Regions from separate parts of the Limosilactobacillus ingluviei str. Autruche 4 genome, predicted to be linked through region 2. Evidence: riboswitches for the same ligand, from Rfam matches in the RefSeq annotation. Region 2 holds a riboswitch; the other holds the start of a gene.
What was found. Region 2 has a riboswitch for lysine ahead of BN54_RS08620 (amino acid permease). Riboswitches for the same ligand answer to the same signal wherever they lie in the genome.
Positions count from the first base shown of each region.

Region 1: linked by a shared signal. The riboswitch ahead of lysA (diaminopimelate decarboxylase) and the one ahead of BN54_RS08620 (amino acid permease) in region 2 are both predicted to bind lysine.

Region 1 is NZ_HE997173.1:251,950-260,863, forward strand. It holds gene BN54_RS01255 (M20 family metallopeptidase) at 1-75, shown strand, start outside; gene dapF (diaminopimelate epimerase) at 133-1,143, opposite strand; gene BN54_RS01265 (aspartate kinase) at 1,160-2,515, opposite strand; lysine riboswitch at 2,715-2,898, shown strand; gene lysA (diaminopimelate decarboxylase) at 2,981-4,291, shown strand; gene dapD (2,3,4,5-tetrahydropyridine-2,6-dicarboxylate N-acetyltransferase) at 4,319-5,032, shown strand; gene BN54_RS01280 (N-acetyldiaminopimelate deacetylase) at 5,037-6,206, shown strand; gene dapA (4-hydroxy-tetrahydrodipicolinate synthase) at 6,220-7,149, shown strand; gene dapB (4-hydroxy-tetrahydrodipicolinate reductase) at 7,142-7,906, shown strand; gene BN54_RS01295 (aminotransferase class I/II-fold pyridoxal phosphate-dependent enzyme) at 7,929-8,914, shown strand, end outside.
Region 2 is NZ_HE997176.1:107,889-116,802, reverse strand. It holds gene BN54_RS08665 (mucin-binding protein) at 1-306, opposite strand, end outside; gene BN54_RS08660 (hypothetical protein) at 434-733, opposite strand; gene BN54_RS10330 (hypothetical protein) at 788-967, shown strand; tRNA gene BN54_RS08650 (tRNA-Pro) at 988-1,061, opposite strand; tRNA gene BN54_RS08645 (tRNA-Arg) at 1,070-1,143, opposite strand; tRNA gene BN54_RS08640 (tRNA-Gly) at 1,157-1,228, opposite strand; tRNA gene BN54_RS08635 (tRNA-Leu) at 1,451-1,534, opposite strand; tRNA gene BN54_RS08630 (tRNA-Val) at 1,547-1,619, opposite strand; gene BN54_RS08625 (deoxynucleoside kinase) at 1,678-2,319, opposite strand; gene BN54_RS08620 (amino acid permease) at 2,423-3,904, opposite strand; lysine riboswitch at 4,004-4,178, opposite strand; gene BN54_RS08610 (GNAT family N-acetyltransferase) at 4,219-4,671, opposite strand; gene BN54_RS08605 (lp_1002 family arylesterase) at 4,711-5,532, shown strand; gene pgmB (beta-phosphoglucomutase) at 5,662-6,327, opposite strand; gene BN54_RS08595 (glycoside hydrolase family 65 protein) at 6,421-8,673, opposite strand; gene BN54_RS08590 (SLC45 family MFS transporter) at 8,707-8,914, opposite strand, start outside.

The DNA of each region.
Region 1 (8,914 bases), on a different contig from region 2:
CCATTAGAAAGTATGTATCAAACCATGGATATTTATGCTGAAGCCATTAAACGGCTTTGCTTTACTGAGCATTAAAAAATAAAGACCAAGCCTGTTTTTGCGGGCTTGGTCTTATTTTTTAGATTGTTGCACTTAGTCCTTAACCGCGACTTTAACCGGGGTCGGTAGGGTAGCAACAAATTGCTGATAAGCAGCGTCTTCACCGGTTTCGGTAACGACGACTTGGTCGGTGGTAAAGTTGGCAGCAGCTAACAAGTCGTCAGCAATTTCTAATTGGTGAGTAACAGTGGCATTGCCAATTAATTCGATTTGGTAATGGTGGTGGACTGAGTGTAATAAAGTTTTCACCAAGCCCCCCGGGTTATAGACGGTAATTGGCGTCTCGAAGTGGCCTAAGGTTGGGTGGGTGAGGGCAAAAGCCAAGCTCGTTGCCGACATCCCCGTCCCACAAGCATTGGTGAAGCCGACTCCTCTTTCATAAGTCCGAACAAACAGTTCGTCTTCGCCCAAAATTTTGGCAAAATTTAAGTTAACGCCATCGGGATAGTACGGATTCGGTTGATTTAAAAAGGCCCCTAATTCCCCCATTAAGGGGCCGGTTAATAATGCTTCATCGCCAAATGCGATGAGATGAGGATTAGGGACGGCTAGGCTAGTGAAGCGGAGCCCGGGCGCAAGTTCTGGTACTAGATCATCGATGATGCGTTCACGCCCCAAATTAGTAAAGGGCAGGGCAGCGGCATTGAAACGGACGGGTGAAATTTCAACTGCAAAAGCGGGGACTTGGGTGGCAAAGTCCGTTTCTTTGCGAACTGCTAAGTCAGCCTGCCGAGTCTCGACCTTAAAGTTGGTTTGGCCGGTCTTTTCGCTTAAGTAACGCGCTACCGTCCGTAAACCATTGCCACACATAGAAGCTTCACTACCATCGGCGTTAATCACCCGCATTTGCCCCAGCACACCGGGATGCTCGGAACGATTGACCACTAATAACCCATCGGCCCCATGTAAAAAACCATTACCTGGATCGGTCAAATGCTGGGCTAAGCGAATCAAGGCGGGATCACTCAGAGGGGTTGGGAGGGTGGTTTGATCAAGCAAGAAAAAATGGTTAAACGAACCGTGGACTTTTAACAACTGGGCCATAAATAAAATTCCTTTCTTAGTTAAAAAAATGATTATAGATAACTTGCACCGCCCGATCACAATCCGCTGGATCGGTGCCAATCATGGTCGCAATTTTTGAGGCTCCCTGGTTAATCATTTGTACGGCGATTTTTTCGTGCGCCAGGGTTGCTAAAATTTCGGCCGGAATTGTTGGCGAGCTTGCCATGCCTTCTCCAACGATGGTAATCAGTGCAAATTCATTAATCCATTCTAAGCGGTCGGGATTAATGGTGGTTTGAATTTCATCACAAATTTCATCGACTAATTCTGGGGTTAGGTGATGTTGATCAAAGACAATGGTAATGTCATCAATGCCCGATGGCATATGCTCGTATGGGACTTCGTGAGCATCCAAAATTTTTAAGATTTGCAGGGTGAAGCCAGCTTCCTTGTTTAGCAAGTATTTATGCAAATAAAGGGCAGCAAAGTGCTTGCCAGCGGCGATCCCGGTAATGGGCCGGGTCGGGGTAAAATCACGATCGGTTACGATCATGGTCCCAGGCTTATCCGGAGCCAATGTATTCTTGACGTTAATTGGTACGCGGGCGGCGATGGCTGGGAGCAGTGCTTCATCGTGGAAGACGGAGAAACCAGCGTAAGACAGCTCGCGCATTTCCCGGTAGGTCATCACTTTAATCGGCGCTGGGGCGGCAACTAACTTTGGATCGACGGAAAAAATGGCGTCAACGTCAGTAAAATTTTCGTAACGTTCGGCCCCTAAGCCGCGGGCTAAAATAGCGCCGGTAACGTCAGAGCCACCCCGTGAAAAGGTGGCAATGTAGCCGGCCATGGTAAACCCAAAGAACCCAGGAACGACGATTCGCTCATCTGGAGCTAACTGAAAGTCTGCCAGTAAGTGATAAGTTTCTGGGGCCACCATGGCGTTATTAGGGGTCCCCGTAACCATAATCCCAATTTCTTTAGGATCAACAAACCGGGCCTTAAGTCCCAGGTGATTTAAAATGGCAGCCAACAACTGCGCGTTTAAGCGTTCACCATGCGCCTTAAAGGTTGCGAGGCGGTAAGCAGCCGTTGGATAATCACCGTTTGGCAACTCATTTAACGCGCCTTTAATGGGCGTTAAGGCGCTTGCGGGTAAATTAAAGTGCGCGGCAATGGCTTGGTAACGGTCAAAAATTTCCTTGATGATGGCTTGAGAATTTTGCTGGTTTTGGACGCTTTGCGCGTATTGAATCAACAGATCCGTGACCTTGGTATCGTCGTGATGACGTTTGCCCGGGGCGGACGTAACGATTACTTGCCGGGCCGGATCGGCTTGGATAATGCGGACCGCTTGTGCGACAGCTGCTCCGTTTGCCAACGAACTGCCACCGAATTTAATGACTTTCATAATTATGCACTCCTTGGTAATTAACCGAAAATATTTTAATAGAATTCTAACACTATTTTTCGGTCTGACAAGTAAAAAGTGCAGATAAAACGTTGTACTAACGAGTCAGAAACAGGTTCAAACAATAGTAGAAAAACGATGAAATTAAAACGAAATTAAAAAAGACTTGACGTCGTCGCCAAATAATTATAAACTACCAGTAAATCGAAGAGGCGCAGCCAACAAGAGTAACGATTTGGAGTTTTTCTCAACGAGGAAGAATTGCGAAAGGGGAGGTTGCCGAAGCGATCATGGATGAGAATTAAATGATCAGCTGGGTCGGCGCAGAAGATGCGTCGGACTGTCGTAGGACAATAAGAGCCTGCGGTGCGCTATCGACTTTATTCAAGGAACCCAAACTTGGTAAGCCCCGAAGTGCACCCACTTTGGGGCTTTTTAAGTGCCTGCAGAAACGGGAGGATTTCAATGCAACAAACAACGCAACCACTAGCAGTGAATGCAGCCGGCCATTTAGAAATTGGTGGGGTTGATAGTTTAGCGTTAGCAAAGCAATATCAAACCCCATTGGTCGTCTACGATGTGGCAAAAATTCGGGAACAAATTCGGCGCTTTAAGCAGGTGTTTGAAGCCGCAGGAGTTGAGTACGCCGTTTCTTTTGCCAGCAAGGCGCTGTCGATCAAAGCGATCTACCAGGTGATGCAAGCCGAAGGTGCGCACGCGGATGTGGTGTCTGGTGGTGAAATTTATACTGCGCAAACCGCAGGATTTCCAATGGCCAGGGTCAGTTTTCATGGTAATAATAAATCCCGGGCCGAATTGGAACAAGCACTGGATGCTGGGGTCGGCATGATTGTCGTTGACAATTTTCATGAAATTGAATTGTTGAAAACATTATTAACGGAACGAAATGTCATGCAAAAGGTCATGGTGCGGATTACCCCAGGCATTACCGCCCACACCAACGAATATATTCAAACCGGTCAGGTTGATTCCAAATTTGGTTTTGATCTGGCCTCAGGGCAAGCGGATCAAGCAATTCAGGCTCTGTTAGCGGATTCGCACTTCAAAGTAATGGGTTTGCATGCCCACATTGGCTCCCAAATCTTTGACGTGCAAGGTTTTGCGGGGGTGGCACAGAAACTAGTTGAAGTGGCTAAGCACTGGCAAACTAAGTTTGATTATGTACCAACGATTGTCAATGTTGGGGGCGGCTTTGGAATTCGGTACGTCAGTGCTGATCATCCCAAAGCTCCCGAACAATTTGTGGCCACAATTGTCAGCGAGATCCAAAAGGCGACCCAGGCCGCTAACTTGCCAATGCCGGCGATTTGGATTGAACCTGGGCGGTCACTAGTGGGGCCAGCCGGTTTTAATCTTTACACGGTGGGCAGTCGCAAGGAAATTCCTGGTTACGCCCCGTTTGTGTCAGTTGACGGGGGGATGGGTGATAACATCCGGCCGGCTTTATACCAAGCGGAATATGAAACAGTGTTGGCTAAGGCCCCCCAAGCCCCAGCAGAAGAAACGGTGCGCATTGCAGGGAAGTATTGTGAGTCTGGGGATATTTTGAGTCAACACCAAGCTTTACCGAAGACCGTTCCTGGCGACGTCTTGGCAATGCTGGCAACCGGGGCCTATGGTTTCTCGATGGCTTCAAATTATAACCGGAACCCGCGGCCGGCCGTCGTATTTGCTGAAAATGGTCAGAGCCAACTGGTGGTGAAGCGGGAAAGCTACGCGGACCTGGTTCAAAATGATTTAGACTACCGAGCATAATTATTACCTATTATATTGGAGGATAAAATGGCAACTTTAGATGCACAAGCAATTATTAATTACATCGCAACAGCAGAAAAGAAGACGCCCGTCAAGGTTTACCTCAAGGGAGCGAACTTAACGGCCCTGGATTATCCTGCGGGCACTGAACCGTTTGTGGAAGCGCACAGCGGGGTCTTGTTTGGGGATTGGCAAGTAATCAAGCCATTCTTGGCTGCGCATGAAACGGTCTTTACTGGGGTGCGGGTTGAAAACAATGCCCGCAATTCGGCAGTGCCGTTGTTGGACTTAAAGGAAGTCAACGCCCGGATTGAACCCGGCGCCATTATTCGGGATCAAGTTGTGATTGGTGATAATGCCGTTGTGATGATGGGAGCGACCATTAATATTGGCGCCGAAGTTGGTGCCGGTTCAATGATTGATATGGGAGCGATCCTTGGTGGTCGGGCCATCGTCGGTAAGAACTGCCACATTGGTGCCGGGACGGTCTTGGCTGGGGTAGTGGAACCAGCTAGTGCGCAACCAGTCCGGGTTGATGATGATGTCTTGATTGGTGCCAATGCCGTTGTGATCGAAGGGGTTCACATTGGAAAAGGAGCGGTTGTCGCGGCCGGGGCGGTCGTAGTTGAAGACGTCCCAGCGGGCAAAGTAGTGGCTGGGGTCCCGGCCCGGGTGATCAAAGATGTTGATGAACAAACGTCCAGTAAGACGGGGTTAGAAGCTGATTTAAGAAAGTTGTGATTAAATGAGTTTAACAGAAGCAGAATTAATTCAGATTCGCCGTCATTTGCACCAAATTCCGGAATTGGCCTTGCAAGAAGTTCAGACCCATGCCTATCTTCGCTCGGTAATTGAACAGTTGGCGACGCCCTTCATGGAGCTTAAGACCCCGGCTGAGTTGCCAACGGCCCTCTTGGTTTTGATCAAGGGAACGGCGCCCCGCCGGACAATTGGTTACCGTGCCGATATTGATGCTTTGCCAGTCACTGAGGCCACCGGCTTACCATATGCTTCTAAGCACCCAGGGGTGATGCACGCTTGTGGTCACGACGTGCACATGACAGTGGCGTTGGGCGTCTTAAGTTACTTTGCCAGTCACCGGCCCCAAGATAATCTGCTCTTTTTCTTTCAACCAGCTGAAGAAAGTGAAAACGGTGGTAAATTGGCGTATGAAGCGGGGGTTTTTACCGGTCAGTGGCGACCGGATGAATTCTACGGCTTGCATGACAATCCTGAGCTACCGGCCGGTGCAATTGGTTGTCGCTTAGGGACTTTGTTTGCAGGGACCACTGAATTTAATATTGAAATCGAAGGGGTTGGCGGGCACGCGGCCTTTCCTCATCAGGCCAATGATGCGGTGGTGGCGATGGGCACCCTGATTACTCAAATTCAAACAATTGTGGCCCGCAACGTGGATCCCATCCAAAGTGGGGTGGTGACAATTGGTAAGGTGCAAGCAGGAACGATTCGTAATGTGATTGCTGATCACGCCCGCTTAGAAGGGACGATTCGGGGGCTGACCCAAGCCATGATTCTGACCATTGATGAGCGCTTAAAAGCCTTGTGTCAAGGTTTAGAGACGGCATTTGGGGTTAAGGTCAAGCTGACTTTAAACCAAGGTGGCTACTGGCCGGTTGAAAACAACCCAGCTTTGACGAAGCACTTGATTGAATATATGCGATCAGCGCCAGCCGTCAATTATGTTGAAACGGCGCCGGCAATGACAGGGGAAGACTTTGGCTATTTATTGGCGAAATTTCCGGGGACGATGTTTTGGCTGGGGGTCGATTGTAATGCGCAATTACACTCGGCCAAATTAGCCCCACAGGAAAAGGCGATTCAGGCAGGGGTAACCGCGATTACGGGTTTCTTAACTGCCCGTATGCAACAAAACTATGAAGTAACGGCCAAATAAGGGAGGCACAACGATGGATTTAAAAGCAGCAGATTTAATGGTGGCAATTGTCACCCCGTTCACGGAAGCAAATGAAATTAATTACCCAGCGTTAGACCAACTGACGGAACATTTATTGGCAAATGGTGCCAATGGGTTTGTGATTGGGGGAACGACGGGCGAAACGCCGACCTTGTCACATGACGAAAAGTTAGCCTTGTATCGGCACTTTGGTGCTTTAGTGGCGGGGCGCGTTCCCGTCATTGCCGGGACTGGCAGCAACAATACTGCCGAAACGATTGCCTTTACAAACGAAGTGGCGACCATTGATGGGATTGATGCCGCTTTGGTAGTGGTTCCGCCGTATAATAAGCCGAACCAACGGGGGATGCTGGCCCACTTCACAGCAGTTGCTGATGCGGTTGATTTGCCAATTATGATTTACAATATCCCGGGTCGGACGGGCGTTAAGATGGAAGTAGCGACCTTATTACAATTGGCGCAACATCCCCAAATTGTCGGGGTTAAGCAATGTGCCAGTCTCCCAGAAATGCAAGCTTTAATCGAACAGGCACCGGCAGATTTTGCAATTTTCTCTGGTGAAGATGAACAAGCCTTGGTTACGAAAGTCTTAGGCGGTGCCGGGGTTATCTCTGTTGCGGGGCATGTTTACATCACCCAGTTGCGGGCCATGTACGATGCCTTAGCGCAAGGTGATGTGGCCAAGGCAGGTCAATTGCAACGTTGGTTGACGCCCCGCATGGCGGCGCTCTTTATGTATCCTTCCCCATCACCAGTGAAGGCCGTTTTAAATGCGCAAGGTTTTGCGGTTGGGGGATGTCGCTTGCCAATCGTAACGTTAAATGACGCAGAGAAACAAGAATTGGCTACGGCGTTGCAACTTCCAGCCAGCGCTTTAACTGATCAGCTACCGTTGGATCTAGGAGGTGATTTGGATGCCTAAGGTTTTAATTGCTGGTTATACTGGGGCGATGGGCCGGTATGCGACGGCTTTAGTCAATGGAATGGCTGATTTTGAAGTTACCGCTGGTTTGGCGCCACATGATGCCCCGACGGAATTGCCAGCGGGTGCCAAACGTTATCATTCATTAGCGGAAGTCGAAGCTGGCGTGGCTGATATTTGGCTAGATTTTACCGTGCCCGGAGCGGTGAAAGGAAACGTAACCTATGCGTTAACGCATGGCTTTACCCCGATTGTCGGGACGACGGGCTTGAGTCCGGCTGATGTTGCAGAATTGCAAGATTTGGCGAAGCAAAATGGGCAAGGTGGTTTGATTGCTCCCAACTTTGGTATGAGTGCGGTCTTATTAATGAAGTTTGCTAAGGAAGCGGCCACCTATTTCCCGGATGCAGAAGTAATTGAGATGCACCACGAAGATAAAAAGGATGCCCCGTCCGGGACGGCGCTGACTACCGCCCAAATGATTGCTGCCGCGCGGACCAGTCATCCCCGTCCCCACAGCAGTCAGGAAAGTGTCCCTGGGGCGTTGGGCGCGCAAGTCGATGGTGTGGCAGTTCACGCGGTTCGCTTACCAGGGTACGTTGCCCATGAACAAGTTTTGTTCGGGGGTCCCGGCGAAGCCTTGACCATTCGTCAGGATTCGTTTGACCGTTCTTCATTTATGAGTGGGGTCAAAGTTGCCCTAGAAAAGGCGGCTGATTTAAACGAGTTGGTCTTTGGACTAGAAACGATTTTGTAATGAAATAAAAAGGGGTTACAGCATGCCACAATTAGCACACGCACTACACGGGATGGGAAACCGGATTTTACAACAAACGCCACCAGCGCAAATTCGCGCGTTTGACCAAGAAATTTCGGCCGTACCAGAGCTAGTTAAATTAACTTTAGGTGAGCCGGGTTTTGATGTCCCGACGCACATTAAACAAGCCGCCATCCAAAGTATTCACGATAATGATTCGCACTATGCGGCAGCAGCCGGGAAATTGCCACTGCGGCAAGCTATTGCAACCAATTTAAAACAACGCTATGGGGTTGATTACCAACCGGATGGTGAGGTGGTTGTAACTAATGGGGCGACCGAAGCCTTAACGGCAAGCCTGTTAAGTTTACTGAATCCTGGCGATAAAGTAATTATTCCCACCCCAGGTTATGCCTTGTATCAACCGTTAGTTGCCTACACGGGCGCCCAACCCGTGGAAGTTAATACCCGGGCGGATGGGTTTGTTTTGACGCCGGAAAAGTTAGCCGCTGTCATTGAGGCCAACGCGCCAGTAAAGGCCCTGCTGTTAAATTTCCCGGTCAATCCAACGGGCCGAACTTATCAGCAAGCTGAATTAGCTGCCTTGGCCGCAGTGGCTAAACAGTACCATCTTTTGGTCTTGGCGGATGAAATCTATGGGGATTTGACGTATGATCATCGCCATTACTCGATGGTTGAAGCCTTGCCTGAGCAAACGGTGTTGATTTCGGGGCTGTCTAAGTCACACGCGATGACGGGGTGGCGGATTGGGTATCTCGCGGGCCCGGCCGCGTTGGTTCAGCAAATTGCTAAGATGCATTCGTTTTTAGTGACGTGCATTAATGATACAGCCCAAGCTGCTGCACTCGAGGCAATTGAAAATGGCCAGGACGATCCCGTCAAGTTCCGGCAGGAATACGAGCACCGCCGGAACTTAATGATCGAAGCGCTCACGGCGGCTGGCTTTGAAATGGCAACCCCTGAGGGGGCCTTCTACCTGTTTGCCAA
Region 2 (8,914 bases):
CGGGGTTGACTTGACCACCGGTGGTTGCGCCAGCTGATTGCCCTTTGCGGCTTGCTCCCGCGCGTACGTAATCATAACCGTTTGGTCCAGGGTCGCCGCGTCAACCATTGCGCTAGCCACAGCTGCCCGGGACGGCGTGTAGCCTGGGACGCTTGGCACCACATAACTTGGCCATTCCCCGGTCGACCAAGCACTGTAAGTAACTGCTCCCGTCACCTCGTCGACATCCGCCGTCCGAGTCAATGTAGCAGTTTGGCGGACCGACGTTACCGCACCAGTTAGCTTAGGCCGCGTTTCACTTTCCATAAATTTATTACCAATAGGATTCAGCACTTGCCACCAACTTAACTTTTTAAATCACACAAATTATAAAGTATATTATAAGAAACTAAAGAAATCCTCCGCGTCAAACACGCAAAAACCTTACGTTAGACTAATTTTTCGCATACTTCACGTAGACAATTACGATAATAACTATTGAATATCCAATGACGAATGCGAGCACGATGTTGGCTAGCCTTGACAATTCAAAAGCATAAAACAGTAAGGCTATCCTTGGTGTAATGATTGCTGGACTGACAATCTTGCCCATTTTTTTGGCTGCTTCAGAATTGACATTGTTGTTTTCATCACCCCAAAGATTACCAGCTAGTAATCTTAAACTTTTCCCCCGCAGAAAATTTATTCCTAATCCGATAAACAAGACTCCGAAAATAAAAAGAAGCTCTTTCATGCGACTCTCCTGCTATGTAAAACATGGAACAACTCTGGACGAAAGGAAAGCCCAATGTCGACGTTTCAAGCGCTGACGCTGATGATTGCCTTGCTGAATTTTGATTACAGAATCGGCCAAATCTCATTACAGAATCTATTACAGAATTTACCCGGCGAAATGAAACCGGGTGAATTTTGGTGCAATCTCAAGAACGCAAAAAAGGCTTCACCACAAGGATTTAACCTTGGGTGAAGCCCCCTTAATAGCTCAAATCGGAAATACACGATTTGAACGTGCGACCCCTACGTCCCGAACGTAGTGCTCTACCAAGCTGAGCTAATTTCCGAGAAAAAATGCACCCAGAAGGAGTCGAACCTTCAACCTTCTGATTCGTAGTCAGACACTCTATCCAATTGCGCTATGGGTGCGTAATAATTAAAAAGCGGAAGACGGGATTCGAACCCGCGACCCCCACCATGGCAAGGTGATGTTCTACCACTGAACTACTTCCGCAAATGTTTAACTTAGCTTTGAGAAGTTATCCTCTCAACAGTTATATATATTACCGGATCACCCCTGAAGTGTCAACACTATTTCAAAAGTTTTTTGCGAAAATTTGGCCCGTTACGTTTGCCGCTTGATTATCGCTTGCGGGACACTACTTTTATCGTAACTTCGGGGCTGATTCTTCGTTACAAACAGAAAAGCCGGTGGTCTCCCACCGGCTCGCCGATATGCGGATAAGAGGATTCGAACCTCCACGCCACAAGGGACACAAGAACCTAAATCTTGCGCGTCTGCCAGTTCCGCCATATCCGCATAAATAAAAAATGGAGGATACAGGGCTCGAACCTGTGACCCTCTGCTTGTAAGGCAGACGCTCTCCCAACTGAGCTAATCCTCCATGTGTTGAACTCAAACAACTTCTATAGTTTAAGCCCAACGGTGAGATTTTGCAACCCCTATTTCAAATTTAATTCCGTTAATTTTTGATCAACCATCGCCAAGACTTGCTTGGCCGCGGCGGGACTCTCGACAAAATTGTACTTGTCGCCGTCAATCATCATCTTCGGACTTTCGTCGTAGTGCGTATACCAGTCCACGTAGCGCTGATTCAATTCTTCATAATATTGATACAAGCTCGGGTCAGCATCAATTTGTTCGTAAGCTCGGCCCCGCTTTTTAATCCGTTCCAACATCGTCGGGAAAGAAACCTTGATGTGAATCAAGAGGCTCGGCTTCTTGGCTAATGGTTGGTTCGGTAGTTCTTCCAACATATTCCCCAGCAGTGAGGAGTAAATATCGGCTTCCGTCCCCGTCGCCCGGCCCAAATCAGCATTCAAGCGGAACAACAAGTTGTCTTCAAAAATCGACCGATCCAGCACGCTTAACTTGTGTTGGGCCGCTTCCTTGATTTCATCCAAGCGGCGGTTTAAGAAGTAAATTTGCAAGAGGAAGCCGTACTTTTGCGGATCCTGGTAAAAGAGGGGCAAAATCGGGTTGTCATCAACCGATTCATAGTAGGCCTTTGTCCCCAAGTGCTCAGCTAACATTTGCGTCAGACTGGTTTTTCCCGCTCCAATCGTTCCGGCAAGTACAATCATGAATATCCCTCACTTAATTTTTTTGATCCAAAAGTGCAACGCAATCTATTATAACTTTTTCCGACAAAAAAACCACGGGGAAGTCCCCGCGGTTCCAAATTTTTTATGCTTCGTGGTGCGCTTCATCCTCAAAGCTTTCGCCCTTGGTCTTGCGTGACAAGTCGACTTGGTCGAGCGGAATCAACTTTGAACCATAGCGGAACTTGTAGTAGAAGAAGAGAATCAAGACCAGCGGCAAACTCATGTAACTGATCAAAATGTTAGACCAATCCAGCTTTAAGAAAGCATCGATGTTTTGCCCGGCAATTACGACAATGCACAAAATAAAAGCAAAGATCGGCCCAAATGGGAAGAGCAAGGCATGATACTTTAATTCCTTCACGTCATGCCCTTGGGCAATGAAGGCCCGACGGAAGCGGTAGTGGCTGATCGCAATCCCAAACCAAGCGATGAACCCACACAAGCCCGAGGCCGCGACTAAGTAATTGTAGGCTTCCGGTCCGATAAACTGGGTCAACCAAACCAAGACCCCGACCACCGTGGTCCCTAACAAACCGTAGATTGGAATCCCCCGCTTGTTGACAATCCCGAAGATCTTCCACGCGTAGCCTTCTCGCGCTTGGGAGTACAACATCCGCGTTGAAGCATACATCCAGGAGTTGGCCGCCGACAGGACCGCGACTAAGATCACGGCGTTCATCACACTGGCCGCCGCCGCCAACCCGGCCCGTTGGAAGACCAGGGTAAACGGACTCGTCACAATGTCTTGGACGTCGGCACTCAAGAGGTTCTTATTCGTGTACGGCAAGATTACGGCAATCACAAAAATCGTCAAAATGTAGAACAAGAGGATCCGCCAGAAGGTCGACTTGATCGCTTCAGGCACGCTCTTTTCAGGATTGGCCGATTCTCCGGCCGCAATCCCGATCATTTCCGTCCCTTGGAAGGAGAATCCGGCTACTAAGAAGACCGAGATAATCCCGGGCACCCCGTGGACAAACGGCGCATCCTTATAGGTAAAGTTGCGCATACCAATCGGCGCTTGGCCCCCCATAATCCCAAAGATTACTAAGACCCCGACGATTAAGAAGGCCACTACGGCTAGGACCTTGATCAAGGCCAGCCAAAATTCGGTTTCCCCGTAGGAGCGGACCGACAGGTAATTGATAATGAAGATGACTAAGAAGATCACCCCACTAAACATCCAGGCCGGTACGTGCGGGAACCAGAAGTTCATCACCAGCCCGACGGTCGTAATTTCCACCGGCACAGTAATCGCGGCGTTAAACCAGTAGTTCCACCCGAGGGCAAAGCCCAAGGCCGGACTGACAAACTTACCGGCATACGCCGCAAACGAACCGGTCAGGGGGATGTAGGTTGCCATTTCGGCCAAACTGGTCATCAAGAAGTAGACCATAATCCCCATCACCCCGTACGCAATCAACGCCCCCCCGGGACCGGCGGTGGTAATTGCCGAACCCGAAGCGATGAACAACCCGGTCCCAATTGAGCCCCCGAGGGCAATCATCGACAGGTGCCGAGTTTGAAGGGAGCGCTTAATCTGCCCTTCATTCTTTGTATCCATTTCAATTTCCTCCTAAGCTGAAATTATTGCAGCTAATTTTAAAGCTAAGAAAAAAGGGATTGACCGCAAAACGCCCGGTCAATCCCACTATTCCAGCGATGAATTGGAAGCGCCCCGCGATATTCGCGACAGTCCGTGACCTCTTAAGCCACGACCCAACCAAAACAGCCACAAGCCTATTTTGATTTCGGCACCCCGCCCTTTCCTTTCCGTTCCCAGCCGCTTGCTCGGCTCCCACAAAGTACTGATGAAGGGTGCAACCTCTTCTCTTAAACTTTTTTCATTATAACGACCCGGTTGGCAGAATGCAAGATTTAATCTCGTCCGCGTCGGTACGTTAAGACGGCCCCCTGCGTTTGGCGCTGGAAGTCATTGTGTTCCAACACCCGCTGGGAAGCCTGGTTGGTAGCTGTTACTTCCGCCACCAACGCTAACGTCGGGTTGGCCCGCAAAAAAGTAGCCACTGCCGCTGTCATCAAACCGTGGCCTTGCCAAGCCGGTGCTAACAGGTAACCCAACGCCCACTCAGCTTCCGCTTGCGGAAAGGTCGCAATCATCCCCACTAATTGTTCTCCGGCCCACAAGCCCCATAAATACCGCTCTTGCAGCCAATTGATGACAGCCCACTGACGCAAGGCTGGATCTGGCGCCAAGGTCAAACCGGCCGCCCGCGTCAGGGCGTCATCCGCTAGCAAAGCCATCACCGCTGGCAAATCAGCCGACGTCAGCCAACGACCCTTTAACTTTGCTTGTTGAGCATTTTGCATTACAATTACCCCCAGACGACACAATTGAGAAAGAAGTTGATGACGATGCAAGTCCAAACGTATTCACTAACGACCGCCCACCGGACCACACCGGCGACTTTGACGGCCTACCTGCAGACCCCGACCCCTGGTAGTACGGTTCAGCAATTTGCGCCGCTCTTAATTATTCCAGGCGGCTCGATGACCCATATTCCAGTTGAAGAAACCGAAAAGACGGCCCTCGCCTTTGCCAGCCGGGGCTTTCAAGTTTTCATTCTACGCTATTCCTTTGTCAGTGACCAGACCCCGCTCTATCCGGCGCCCCTGTATGATTTGGCCCAAGCCGTCGCCATGATCAACGCCCACCGGGCCCCTTGGCACCTTAATGACCAACTCCACCTCCTCGGCTTTTCGGCCGGCGGCCAAGTCACGGCCCTCTTTAATGATTACTGGGACGCCCCGTGGCTAGCCCAGGGCGCCGGCGTTTCGACTGCTGAGTTGGCCTTTACCGATCTAATTTTGGGCTACCCCGTGATCGATCTGGACGCAGGTTTCCCAACTGACGCGCCGACCCAGGCCCAGTGGACCGATACCCCGGCCCAGTACAATGCCAGCCAGCACGTGACTGCCACCAACCGCCCGACCTTTTTATGGGCCACGCTGGACGACCCGATCGTCCCGGTGCAAAATACGATCAATTATTTCCTGGCCCAACAAGCCGCGGGTATTTCCCAGGAAATTCACCTCTTTGAACACGGCCCGCACGGCATGGACCTGGCCAATGCCCTGGTCGCCCATCATCCAGCGGGCAACCAGCCCCACGTGGCGCACTGGGTCGACTTAGCAGTTGAATGGCTCCAGTCTGACCATCACCAATTCTAAGAGGCTGAGAAGAAACTATCTTTTCGGCTAAATCTTAGCAAGTAGCGACAACAAAAAGCGCTAGAAATCAACGTTTTCAGTAACGTGGTTTCTAGCGCTTTTGAACTTTTAAGACTTTTTCCCAACTTCTTATTCACCTAAGGCTGCTCGCAAGTTAGCCAGGCTAACCTGGGCGGTATCGGTAAACTTCACAGCGGCAGCACTCAATTGGTCACCAATCCCAATTGACAGCTCACCCGCTCCGTTGATTGATTGGATCCCCGCCGCGGAGTCTTCCAACCCGGCGACTTGATCAGCCGGCAGGTTCATTACTTCGGCCGCCCGGGCAAAGATTTCCGGGTCCGGCTTACCGGCGTGCAGGGTCGCTGGGTCGACAATCCCGACAAAGTAATCGGTCAAGCCCAGGTACTTGAGAATCTTTGGTGCATTCTTCGACGCTGAAGCCAGGGCCATTTGGTAGCCCCCGGCGCGTAATTCATCCAAGAACGCCTGCATCCCCGGCAGGATGTCAGCCGGCGTCAAAGTGGCAATCAGCTTGCCATAGTTGTCATTCTTTTCCGCCGCCAGGGCTTCCTTTTCGGCTAAAGAGTAGTCATTTTTGTGCCCCCCGGCCTTGAGAATCATTTCCAAGGAGTCCATCCGGCTGACCCCTTTTAAGGCTTCTTGCAATTCGGGGGTCCATTCGGTGCCGACTTTAGTGGCCGTCTGGTGCCAAGCCTGACTGTGGAACTTGGCCGTGTCCGCAATTACCCCATCTAAATCGAAGGCAAATCCTTTTATGTCTGCAAATTTCATGAATAATTCCTCCCGGTTAAAGCCAAGGGGGCGGGGTTACCCCCGCCCCCTTAGCGATCGTCTATGCCTACAGCGTGTTTTATTTCAACTTAATTACTTTAATTCTAACTTTTCACCAGCCAGGTCAATCGTCAGTGGTTCCCCACTGATCAATTCAGCCTTGGCCCCGTCTTTATCAACCGTGACTTCAATTACCCGGCCGCGGAATTGTTGACGGAATTGGTAGGAATCCCACTTCTTTGGCAGGAATGGGGCGTAATGCAATTGGCCATCCCGAACCCGCATGCCCGCGAAGCCTTGCACGATGTCGATCCAACTCCCGGTCATGGACGTAATGTGCAGTCCATCGGCCGTGTCGTTGTTGTAGTTGTCCAAGTCTAAGCGGGCAGAGCGTTCATACATTTCGACCGCCTTATCTTCGTAACCAATATCAGCGGCAATGACCGAGTACACGGATGCCGACAGACTGGATTCGTGGACCGTAAATTGTTCGTAGAAGTCGAAGTTGCGCTTCTTTTCTTCCGGCGTAAAGTCATCCATGAAGTCCCAGATCCCTTGGATGACGTCCCCTTGCTTCACGTACGGGGAACGCAGGATCTTGTCCCACGACCAATTTTGGTTCAGTGGCAATTGGTCACTTGGAATCTCACCCACTGGGATCAGATCCTTGTCCATAAAGCCGTCATTTTCTGGGAAGATCCGCCGTTCTTCATCGTACGGCAGGTACATATTATCCACGATTGACTTCCAGTGGCGCTTTTCGTCTTCAGTGACCGCTAAGTCAGCCGCTACCTCGGCGTCCACTTCGGCCAAGACTTCTAAGGTGTACTTGAGCGTCCATTGGCACAGCAGGTTGGTGTACCAGTCGTTATTGACGTTGTTGTCGTATTCGTCTGGTCCCGTGACCCCGTGAAGCATGTACTTGTTGGCCCGTTGGGAGTAGTGGACCCGGTCGGCCCAGAAGCGCGAAATTTCGGTTAAGACCTTGGCCCCTTCGTGCAAGACGTAGGACTTGTCGCCGGTGTAGTTGGTGTAGTTATAAATGGCGTAGGCAACGTCGCCGTTCCGGTGAATTTCTTCAAAGGTAATTTCCCATTCGTTGTGGCATTCGATCCCGTTGAAGGTCACCATCGGGTATAAGGCCCCCTTAAGCCCTTGTTCTTGGGCATTGATGTAGGCCCCGTCCAATTGGTTGTAGCGGTACATCAAAAGGTTGCGCGAAATTTCTGGATCAGCAACCCCTAGGTACACTGGCAAGCAGTAGGCTTCCGTATCCCAGTAGGTCGCCCCACCGTACTTTTCCCCCGTGAAGCCCTTCGGACTGATGTTTAGGCGGTAATCATTGCCGTAGTAAGTCGAGAAGAGTTGGAAGAGGTTAAACCGAATCCCTTGTTGGGCCCCCTCATCCCCGTTGATCTTCACGTCCGACTTGTCCCAGCGGGCTTGCCATTCGGCTTCGTGGGCCTTCAATAAGTCCGCAAAACTTTGGTCCGCTAAGCTGGTCGTTAATTCATCGACCCGCGCTAACAGTTCGGCTTCGGTCGCAAAGTCGCGGGAAGTCGCCACAACCGTCCGCTTTTCTACCGTCAAGCTGGCTTGCGGGGCCAATTCCCCGGCAAAAACGTTGGCGACTTCCTTATCGGCAACGTGGTCCGTCGTGTGTGGCAAGGCCGTCAGCGTCGTCGTCTTCATCGCAACCGTAAATTGCGGCGTTCCAAAGTCGTTGGGTTTGGTCTTAGAAACCAACAATGCGTGTTGACCACTGGCTTGCCGGTCTAAAACATCCCAGAATTGTTCATCGTAGTTCGCATCTTCATTGTAGACGTCACCATCAATGGCACTGGTAACTTCAAGTTGCACGGCTTGGTCACTCAAGTTGGTCAAGGTTACTTGTTGCCCCACCAGTTCCTTTTGGACCGCCGAAACAAAGCGGACAAATTCGAATCGCATCTTTGCGCCCCCGACCGTAGCCGTAAAGGTCCGGGTAAAGGTCCCGCGTTGCATGTCCAAATCAAGGCTGAAGTCACTTGGCGTTTGCTTGGCTAAGTCCAGGGCTTCGCCGTTAACGGTAATTGGCAACTTCAAGAAGTTGACCGCGTTGATCATCTTCCCAAAGTACTTGGGATAACCATTCTTCCACCAGCCGACCCGGGTCTTGTCGGGGAACCAAACCCCACCTAAGTAGACCCCTTCCATCTTGTCGGCGGAGTAACCTTCTTCAAAGAAGCCCCGCATCCCCAGGTTTTCATTGGCCAAACTGGTCATTGATTCTTGGAGGCGCTTGTCTTCAGGTGACCACTTGGTCGTCTTGACGTGCCAAGGTGCAATATCAAAAGTTTGTTTCATTGGTAAAATTCCTTTCTCAACTTAACGCATGAATTATTCGGCAAACGTTTCCTTAATGGCGCCAACGCTTAGGGCCCCACAAGCTAATACCAACCCCGCCAACAAGAACATGTTGACTTGCGAGTTGCCCAGCAGTGGGAAGAGGGCGAAGCTGGCGAGGGAAGCCACGATCTGTGGCAAACAAATTGAACCGTTAAACAGCCCTAAGTAAGTCCCCATGTGCTTCCCAGACAAGGCGTTG